DNA from 2 places in the Robertmurraya sp. GLU-23 genome. Region 1 is predicted to be linked to the other one. Evidence: riboswitches for the same ligand, from Rfam matches in the RefSeq annotation. Region 1 holds a riboswitch; the other holds the start of a gene.
What was found. Region 1 has a riboswitch for cyclic di-GMP ahead of ACVBAX_RS16415 (hypothetical protein). Riboswitches for the same ligand answer to the same signal wherever they lie in the genome.

Region 1 (5,016 bases):
AGACTATATTATTATATGTGTTTATCAGACTGCTGTTTGGATGCAGGCATACAGGGAGAAATAGAGGGAAAGATTATGTATTATAGAGAGAAATTAAACGAGTCGATTAATATCTAGGGACAGAACCAGGGGACAGATACAGTGTCCTATTGTTTTGGATTAGAACAATTGACGAAGAAACGAATCAATTGCTTTTCATAGAAATGCCATTTTAGCTAAAGAGAAGCGAAGTAATACATAGATTAAGAAGGTTTTCTGTTGTTTTATATGGATATTACTGGGAGTTTGAGTTTCCAAAGGGGCATTAGTTTCATAGTGGAGAGGGACAAAAAAATTCAATCAAACATTTGATTGAATTTTTACTTTTTATTCAACGGTTCATTCATCAAAAGTGAACCAGTTTCAAAAGTATGGGTTTTCGTACATCACCATAGCCAAAGGCTTAATAAGTTACTCTCTCCTAAACCACGGTAAATAATAATATTCCATATAGAACTTGCGATTAATAGAAGGCCAGTTACATCAAGAAGCTTCTTTGACTTAGTTAAAATATTGGGAAGTTTGTCATGGTAATATTTTTGTTTAAGTCTATCAAGGTTTTTATCTTCATCAAAATTTTCATCACCATTTGCCATTGCTCTATTATAGTCCCTACTCATTTGAAACATGATCTTTGGAAAAGCCTTTAAAAAAGTAATTAACATTATTACATACATCAAAGAAATAATCGCTGATAATATTAATTGAATTATTATAATAATGGTAGATTCCTGAGAGTGAATGTAGTTTACGAGCCCCAATTCTAAAGAAATAAAGGGTAGTGTCAATAATGTAACGCCTCCCTTAATGACATAGGAAAAGATAGTAAATAAAAGTTCTAGCATGTTAATTCTCCTTCTTTTAATTCATGTACATAAATTACCCCCTCTTATAATACTAACAATTAACTTTTTTCTCTATATTAATATAGGATAAATATACTAATGAATTAGAAGTTTATTTAATAATAAGAGGTAACAACTCTACTCACTGTTTAAGAAGGCTCACATATAGAGAAAAATCTATTACTAACTGTCTGGCAAAACAGCATATGTGGCCATTTTCAGAATATGGACTCTACAAATAATATTAGTTCCCCTGAAGATCCGTATTGAATCTTAGTTATTTTATGGTAAAATAATCCTATAACTTTAAGACTATACGATAATGGCAAACCTATTGAAAGGTAGGGACGCAAAACTACGGGCCTAAAGCAAAAGCTATGGTAGCCGAGTCGCCGAAGTAGATGGAGATAGCATTCTGGGGATCCACCTATTTAGGTGGATCTTTTAACTTTTTAGGAGGGTGAAGGATGGGGTTTTTAAGAGATTTAGGTAAGTTTTCAGGGAAAGCTGCTGGATTCGTTGTTGGAGGAGCCGTTAATGTAGTTGGTGATGTGACGGGAAGTAAGTTTATTAAGGAAGTTGGAGAAGGAGTAAAGAAGGCGTCTGAATTTGCAGGAGACACTTTAGGGCAAGTGGCTGATGGAGCGTGGAATACTACTACTGGAATGATTCAAAAGGATGATCGAAAAGTAGAACAAGGTTTAAATGATATAGGTAACTCTGTGTCACGTACAGCAAAGGGAGTATATGAGACAGCAAAGGGAACGTACCACAATGGCAAAGATGTCTATGAAGGCTTCAAATATAATGACGATGAAAAAATTAAAAGTGGTGTGAAGAATATAGCTAAAACGGTTGCTGTTGGAGCATTAGCTGTGGGAGTCGTGGATTTAGTAGATGGTGTAGATGTTGGTGATCCAACTGGAAACCAGCAAAACCTCGCTGATGGAAGTGTGGATACAAGTAACGTATCCAGTCATACTGGGGAAGTGCAAGTCGCTTCCAGTTTAGAAACATCGGAAGACCCAGGAGTTCATCACGTGAAACCTCATGAGGTAAGTGGATATTCACGTGCGGATGGTACATACGTGGAAGGGTACACACGTGATGGAGACGGAATTCCAAATACACAACTAACAGAGGAGCAAGGTGGCGGATACCTAAGAACAAACGCTGATGGGAATATTCAGAACAATTTAAATTCATAATGATGGGAAATGGGGACAGGTACACTGTCCCTTTATTCACTAAATAAAAATAGGCAAAGTTGAAAGATACCAGTATCTTTGGGACAAGGAACACGTCCCCTCGAAAGAAACACCCTTTGAAATAGAGAAATAATAAATAAACAGCAGGATTATAGAATCAGAAGTGGAATAATAAAGTGTAAGTAATTCGTCCCCTAAGTAACTCCCTTATACGTATCTCCTACCATGACATTCGTTTAGTATCATTAATCAATAATTCCTACACCCAAAACCAAAACTCATTAAGACCAAAACTGTATGCCGAGGTGAGTATTATTTGCCAAGGAAATCTAGGAAGAAAAGCAGAAATGGAGTATACCACATTATCCTTAGAGGAATTAACAAACAAATAATTTTTGAGGAGGATGATGATAAGAGAAGATTTCTTGATACGTTAGGCAGATTTAAGAAGCAATGTAATATTAAACTGTATGGTTACTGTTTAATGGATAATCATGTGCATCTGTTAGTAAAGGAACTAGAAGTGACCGTTTCAGAGTTCATAAAAAGAATTTGTTCAAGCTATGTATATTGGTACAACATGAAATATGAACGATGTGGACATTTGTTTCAAGATCGTTTTAAGAGTGAAGTGGTTGAAACTCGGGCTTACTTTTTTATAGTACTTAGATATATTCACCAAAATCCTTTAAAAGCAGGTCTTGCAGGCCATGTGCTTGAGTGTAAATGGACAAGTATAGGTGATTATTTGTATCATTCGACCATCGTAGATACAAAATTTGTACTGAGTCTCTTATCAGAAGATAGAGAAAAAGCAATCCAGTTAATCGCTAGGTATATGAATGAAATAAATGATGATCTTTGCATGGAAGAAATGGGAAGAGTAAGATTGTCAGACCGAGATGTGATCGACTATTTACGAACATTAGGAATTAATAGCAATAGCGCGCTGCAACAAATCAGCAAGGGCGAAAGAGATACTGTTTTAGCTATGTTAATGAAATTGAATGGAGTAACAATTAGACAAATTTCTAGGATTACGGGTTTTTCAAAAAGTGTTGTTCAACGTGCGAGGGACAGGGGATAGGGGACAGGCTCCCCGTCCCATAAAATGCAGAAGGGTTACCAAGCCATATGTTACGAGAAATCAAAATGAGGGACAGATCTATGTCCCTCTCTCTTCCAATGGTACAGCTGACCTGTCCCTAAGTCTCACCAACCCCCTTGCAACCATATAAATGACTACAAAAATAAAGCAACCAGCTCCATCAACCAGTACATCAAGCATCCGACCGCTTCTTCCTAATAAGAAGTATTGGTAAAATTCATCCAAGATTCCGATAAATATTGTAAAGATTGTAGCGAAGAATCCATTTATTAGTATGCTTTGCCACTTTCCAACTCTAAAGAGGGAAATAGCAATAAATCCATAGAAGAAAAAGTGTCCGGTTTTTCTAATAGCTAAGGAGGGATAGTCTTCTTTGATAGAGTATAAATAATAGAAAGAGCTACTTGTGTCTAATAGAAACAAAGGATCTGCTTGTTTATTGTATATCTGTTCAATCGAATCAAACTCGTCCCTATCAACCTCCCCAAGTGTATTCCCAATAATAATCATGCTCCCAATACATATTGCAACATATATTTGTTTCATAGTTACCTCCTCACACTAATCCTAGCCTTGACAAGGAAGTTTGAGACTATTCAAGGGGACAGGCACCATGTCCCCCTATTTATAAAGGGACAGGCACCATGTCCCCCTATTTATAAAGGGACAGTTCACCTGTCCCTATGAGAATTGTTGAAAAATGTCGGTTATTTCTTAGAAATAATCGACATTTTTTTCATGTTGTTCTTTATAAGAAACTTTAAAATGATAATTAATGAACGGATAGATCGTTAAGGAGTTGTTCTACTTGAAAATAAAGTCCATCATTTGTTTTTTTCGTAGATATCATAAGTATAACTATTTCACCGGTGAATGTATCAGATGTGGCAAGGTAAGTAAATCCATAAAGCAATAGATGGTCATAGGGACAGAACCATGGACTTTTCCTGGAAGAGGGACGGAATTGACTCCTCCCAAACTCTTTGAATATTTGGCACACCCTTGGGACAAGGAACCTGCCCCTGCGTCCCCAGGATAAATTTATTTACTTTTTTTAGGATGTGTGTAAAATAATGTGTATAGGAAAATGTTACTATATCTACTACATTCGACAGTTAGAAGAACCAGGTGAAAGAAGATGTTAGTTAATATTGTTTTATCTTTTGCGCTTTTGTTGGTGGTTTTTAATGTCCACTTTGGAATTATTGTATCAAAGAGTTTTCAATCTAATTATTTTGGGTTGATTAATTGGGGTATGGCCTTAATATTGTTGGTCACTGTTATTCAAAAAATGTGTGAGATTAATTTTGTTTGAGTTTACCAGTGCTGAGGCTGGTTTTTTTCTTTTCCTTTAATTCATAAGGAATGTTAGGGGTGGGCAAAGGTTACGTATGTTTCCGTTTTTTTGGCATAAGGATTAGTAACAGACTTCTTTTGGAGGTTACTTATGTACAGAAGAAAAAGAGTTGGATTGCTTCCCTTCCTATTCTTGCTTCTCTTTTTGGTAGGGGGGTATCTTCTAATACGTTTTGGACTTTTTTCGCCATCTAGACACGCAATCCACGTGGTGGAGGAATTTTATGAATATGAACAAACCGGGGACTATTCGAATTCGTGGGAACTTCTACATTCCTCCATGAAGGAGAGGTTTCCAAAGGGAGGATACATACAGGATCGAGTTCATGTATTTATGGGACATTTCGGTGCAGATACCTTTGAGTTTGAAATCAGTGAAAAAAGAAAGTTATCGAACTGGAAAATGACAAAGGAAAGTAAAAGCCTAGATTCAGTGTTTGAGGTTAAAGTGACGCAATTT
Region 2 (5,606 bases), on a different contig from region 1:
AAATCACCTTTTCCGATGTTGTGAATGTTTGAGTAAGGCTGTTTTCGTAAGGTAGTTGTTAAAATCTTAAAGCCGATTTTAACGTGAAAATAACTATTTTACGCTTAAGAATTTAGTTTGCAGGCTCTCTTCTTATTAAATTTATGCTATTTTCTGCGGGAACTTAGCACAATTATTACAATTTTGTTCCAAAAAGCAACAAAGTTTAAGAAAAGAGCCTTGAGTAAAAAACTAACCTTTGTAAAAAGGTTAGTTTTTTGGGGTTGGAGGGATAAAGAAGGTTTATATAATAGGTGGGTATATTTCTGTATTATATGTATGTTTGAATATTCTGTCTGTTATGTTGTAACATTTTTTAACAATAAAAAAGCTCTTACCTGGAAAAGGTAGGAGCAACTTGTCAGATTATTTACTTAGAACGTAGTCTCTTGATAGCTTTTACGAGTAAGGTGATATACCCAATCATGATCCCATAACCAATCAGAAGAATAAGCATAGGCACATATTCGGGAGTAGTCCCAGAATCGGTAGACATGCCAGCCAAGAACAAAGGCATGATTGGAAGCATGATGACACCTGGTCCCATTCCAAGTACCGGTAAGGCACCGATCCCAATGACTACCCATGGCCAAATGGGTTTTTTCTCTTGAGGAGTCGGATCTAGATTTGTTTCAATGACAGTGTATTTTGCTTTATATTCGTTATATTTCTTAATGGCTGTCCAAGCTCTCTTCATTCCCCATAGCAAAACAACAATCATGCAAACACCAATTGTAAAGAAAATGATAGAGATAGAAGTTACGATTTCTAGTTGTCTGATTTGCATAAAAAGTGTTAACAGTATACCGGGTAAAGAGAAAACGATAAAAAGGCCACCCAAAATAAGAACAACCCAAGCCCAAATAGGTTTTTGTTGGTATGGTTGAGACATATGTAATCCCCTTTTTAATAGAATAAGTGATATTTTCTTCCTATTATAATGGGTAAAAAGGGAAAAATGTTACTTTGTTTTATAAATATTGGAAAAATTTATTTGAGGTAGATTATGATATCTAATAGGTATAAGGAACTATTTAATGGTTGCTCCTGTTATTAATTGGAATTGCTATTTCTGAAAAATAAAGATGATAAATGAGGAAATTGAAGATACTACTCTATATGGGAAAATAGTATAGAAAATGGTGTTTTTAAAATAATGTTTAGCCAACATTTCCTAATAGTAAATTTACATAAAACCTCTTTTTTTTTCATTTTTTTTAGTGTAGACTACTAGTAAATAAGTAATGTTTATCACAGAGTCTTTTCATTAGATAAGGGCGCGAAGAAATATGACTTGTACGTGGGCACCTGAGTCATATCGAGCGATTGGTGCAACCGACCTTTACAACTACATTCCATAGAATGAGCTGTAAAGGTTTTTTTATTCCCAAATTTTAAGAAAAAGCTCTCGAAAAAACATAAAAATTAAAAGGGGGACCTTTCTTCATGTTAAAATCATTAAAGAAGAAAATGAAAGACCAAGCGGGTTTAACACTAATTGAACTACTTGTTGTTATTGTTATTTTGGGGATTATTGCTGCTGTGGCGGTGCCGATGGTTATGGGCAATAAGGATAAAGCAGAGATTAATACTAATAAGCAGACTTTATCTATTTTAAAGGATGCAGTTAACAGATATGAAGTAGAAGTGGGAAGCGTACCAGCTGACGTAGGTGCACTTGTAGCAGGCAAATATCTAGATTCTGCACCAACATGTGCTGAAGATACAACAAAGTTTTTCACAGTTACTAACGGAGCTATAAGTTCATCTTGTAATGGTGTTTCAACACCATCTTCTGATGATTCAGACGAAGATTAATAGCTAATATTAGCTGTCGCAACATAAAAAATGCGGCAGTTTTATTTTTATGAAATGGAAACCTCGATGAAAGGGGCTGAAGTAATTGCTTATAGTTGATCTATTCATTATTATTATATCCCTCGTATTGGGTAGCTTCTTTAATGTAGTAGCAATCCGTCTCCTAAAAAAAGAATCCATCTCCTACCCACCATCCCACTGTACCTCCTGTAATCACAGGTTAGGTTTCTTTGACTTATTTCCTCTATTTAGTTACCTATTCTTAAAAGGTCGTTGTCGTTATTGTAAAGAAAGGATCTCTCCTTTATACCCATTAGGAGAGGGAATGACTGCAATCATATTTTTTATTGTTTACAAAGAAATAGGGCTTACTTCAGAACTACTACCTGCAATCCTATTATCAACGTTATTAATTCTTTCTGTACTAACAGACATTCGTGAAAAGTTAATTTTAGACGTGATTACTCTACCAAGTATTGTAGTTCTAGTAATTGTACGTTTCTTTATCGGAGAAGAACCATTTTTAACTTACTTACTAGGCAGTGTAGTTGGTTTCGGTTTGCTCTTGTTGCTTGCTGTTGTTAGCAAAGGCGGCATGGGTGGCGGTGACATTAAGCTGTATGCAGCTATTGGAGTGGTACTCGGCCCAGCACTAACTGTAATGAGCTTGGTTTTAGCCTCATTTGTAGGAGCCGTTGTTGGAGTACTATTAATCGCACTAAAAGTTGTTAAACGAAAAGAACCGATTGCCTTTGGGCCTTCGATTATGATTGGAACATTAGTGGCATACCTGTACGGAGAGGATATTTGGACCTGGTACAGCTTACTACTCCTATAAGGGGAAGATAAAAATGAACAACGAAAAGGGAGTCACATTAATTGAATTATTGATCTCTGTCGTCATTGCTGGAATGGCTATTATCCCTCTGCTGTTAATTATGACAGGCAGTTTTACTAGAACAACTGAACAGGGAAGGGATACACAGCTAATATATTTTGGCCAACAAGTAATGGAAGAAATCCGACAAAACGGCTTCACTGGTTCAACGCAAAATTATGACTGTTCCACTACGCAAGGCTGTAATATGCCTGGAACTCTCGGGGACCTGATAGACGCAACAGTTAAAGTGGTTGGGCAGGAATATACTCAAGAGAATATAACTCAAAGCTATAGTGAAATCCAAGTAATTGTAACTTCTGAAATAGATTCTAATGACCAAATCGAACTTTTTACGGTGGTGAGAAATGGTGAATAACCAAAAAGGTGTAACATTGATTGAATTATTAATTGTTATTCTTATTATGGTTAGTGTATCTGGACTTGTTTTCGCTCTATTTAGTTATGGGATAAAAATGGAAAGTGCAGTATCAAAGGAAAATGAATTGCAACGGGAAGCTAGATTTATAATGGAAACCATCTCTAATGCTGTTAGAGATGGGGAAGATGTTCGCAGTAAGATTTCATTTTCAAATAATGAATTAAAACTGGAATCAAATCTCTTATCGAATAACGTTAAGCAATTTGACTTTATGCCAGATGTAGAAAACGCAAGCCAATTCAAAGTAACCTTAGTTTTAGAAAAAGATAAACAAGAGTATAAAATATCTACTAAGGTAACCTCTAATGGAGAAGAAAGAGTAAGGTATTAGCTTTTTAGGGAGGAACTTTATGTTTGATAATTTGAGGAGGAACCAATCTGGAGCTGCACTAATGATTGTTCTAATCTTGGTTGTAATTGTCAGTATAGTTGGAACCTCTATGTTAGCAACCACTACTTATGGATTAAAAAATATAGTGAAAACAACTAAGGAGCAAGAAGAGTTTTACCGTGCTGAAGGAGCAATTGAAATAGTGTTAAATGAAATGGCTAATTATCAAGGTAAGGAAGGAAATGGCCCTTTAGCATACCTTCAAGAAAAGAGTAATGTAGCTAACTATTCAATTGGTGAAAAGAACGTTGAAGTTAGTTTAAGTACTAATATTGATCCTGATAATGTGAAATCCGGGGATACTATTGAGTTAACTTTAGGAGCTAAGTATACGAATGAACAAGAATCACAACTTAGTAGGGTAGTGAAAGTAGATATTACTGTGGATAATAAGATGGATTCTCCCTTTAAACAACCATATAACTTTGTAGATGATGATGATCTTAACTATAAATACGATAAAGATTCAGAACACCAAATAAAGATACCGATGCAAGAAACAGAACTAAAAATATATGAAGATGTATTAATCGATTATGGTGTCGTCTGGCCAGAAACTGATAAGAAAGGTAACAAAACAAGTTATTCAATAGAAGAAATGAAAGAAATAATAGAGGATCAGTCCGATCCAAGTAAAACCGAGACATTAATCTTCGATACTCTTGATATGAGTGGTAATAGTGACCCAACTATAACAATCCCAGAAAATAAAAGGGTTTTTATTAAAAATGTCATTCTTAGAGGTAGCGCAAATAAAGATCAGATAGTAATAAAAGGAGCTCTTATTGTAGATATATTGGATTTTAATGGTAATAGCATAATTAATGTACACAGTGGAATTGTTATTAATGAGGTGGCAGGACAGTCTAAAAGGTTTAAAGTTTATAGTGAACTAGATGAGGCAACGGGGATAAGTTGTGAGCTCATGAAAGTAACATGTGAGCGTCTTATTCTAGAAGAAGGTGGAAAAAGTCTCGCTTCTAGCATGAAAAAAGAAAGTATATCATTTTCTACCATACGATAATTCATCAACAGAAAGAAGGTGCAACATGTTCAATTTCAAAAAAAACGATACATTCTCCGGAATAGACTTTCGCGATCAGTATATTACAACTGCGAAGGTACAAATCCAAAACAATAAACCTGTTTTACTTGATATAGATGTAACAGATGCAAAGAATACCATATTAGAAAATTCAAGAATAGCCGATATAAAGGGTGTAGCGGACTTGTTGAAGGAGAAGGTGTTGGACAAGCATGTTCATCTGGCCTTTCCTACTCAAAACATTATTGTGAGACGAATAACTTCGCTTCCTGATTTAAAGGAAGAAGCACTTGCGAAGCTTCTTCAATACCAGGTTGGAGAAAGTATCCATCTCCCTTTTGAAAAGTCTATTTATGATTTTGTGAAGATCGGGACAATTAAGGCAGAGCCCGACGAGCAGATGGATATCGAAAATTTGACGGCTGTGGAATTTGCTTCTGAGGTAAGAGAAAAGGCAACCGATAAAGCGGATATTCTGTTTTTTGCGACGTCTTTGCCGTTATCGGAGGACCTTTTGGAAGTGAGTATTCAGGCAGGTTTGAAGCCGTTAAGCGCGGAGATTCGCGGCACAGCTTTGCAGAGATTGGTTTCACATACAAACCCAGAGTGGTTGCAGGGAACCGAAATGATCGTGGACCTTTCTAAAGACTCTATAGATATCCATATTTTCGACAATGGAACCATAGCCTTTTCAAGAACGATGACAGTGGGAGCAATCGAGTCGGAACAGGAAGATTTGTTTTCAACCAGTGATGTGTTGCCTTTTGATGGGTTTGTTGAGAGCTTAGTAGAGGCGTCTGTATCAGTTGAGGAGACAGCCATCTATGAAGAGACTTATATTAACGATGTTGTTACTGAAATAGAGAAAGCACAGAACTTCTTTCGATTCTCATTAAGTAAGGGAAATGGCTATTTTAAACGAGTGATTGTTACCGGGGTTAATGCTTGCCAATTTGTATCTGTTCTTTCTGATAGACTTGAGGTACATGTAGCA

Region 2: linked by a shared signal. The riboswitch ahead of ACVBAX_RS07900 (type II secretion system protein) and the one ahead of ACVBAX_RS16415 (hypothetical protein) in region 1 are both predicted to bind cyclic di-GMP.

Annotation. Positions count from the first base shown of each region.
Region 1 covers NZ_JBRKCV010000010.1:161,053-166,068, reverse strand. The annotation lists gene ACVBAX_RS16420 (hypothetical protein) at 426-884, opposite strand; cyclic di-GMP riboswitch class I at 1,199-1,281, shown strand; gene ACVBAX_RS16415 (hypothetical protein) at 1,352-2,092, shown strand; gene ACVBAX_RS16410 (transposase) at 2,409-3,179, shown strand; gene ACVBAX_RS16405 (VanZ family protein) at 3,258-3,746, opposite strand; gene ACVBAX_RS16400 (hypothetical protein) at 4,648-5,016, shown strand, end outside.
Region 2 covers NZ_JBRKCV010000003.1:87,213-92,818, forward strand. The annotation lists gene ACVBAX_RS07895 (hypothetical protein) at 410-931, opposite strand; cyclic di-GMP riboswitch class II at 1,306-1,389, shown strand; gene ACVBAX_RS07900 (type II secretion system protein) at 1,486-1,857, shown strand; gene ACVBAX_RS07905 (prepilin peptidase) at 1,943-2,695, shown strand; gene ACVBAX_RS07910 (type IV pilus modification PilV family protein) at 2,709-3,113, shown strand; gene ACVBAX_RS07915 (prepilin-type N-terminal cleavage/methylation domain-containing protein) at 3,103-3,507, shown strand; gene ACVBAX_RS07920 (hypothetical protein) at 3,527-4,591, shown strand; gene pilM (type IV pilus biogenesis protein PilM) at 4,617-5,606, shown strand, end outside.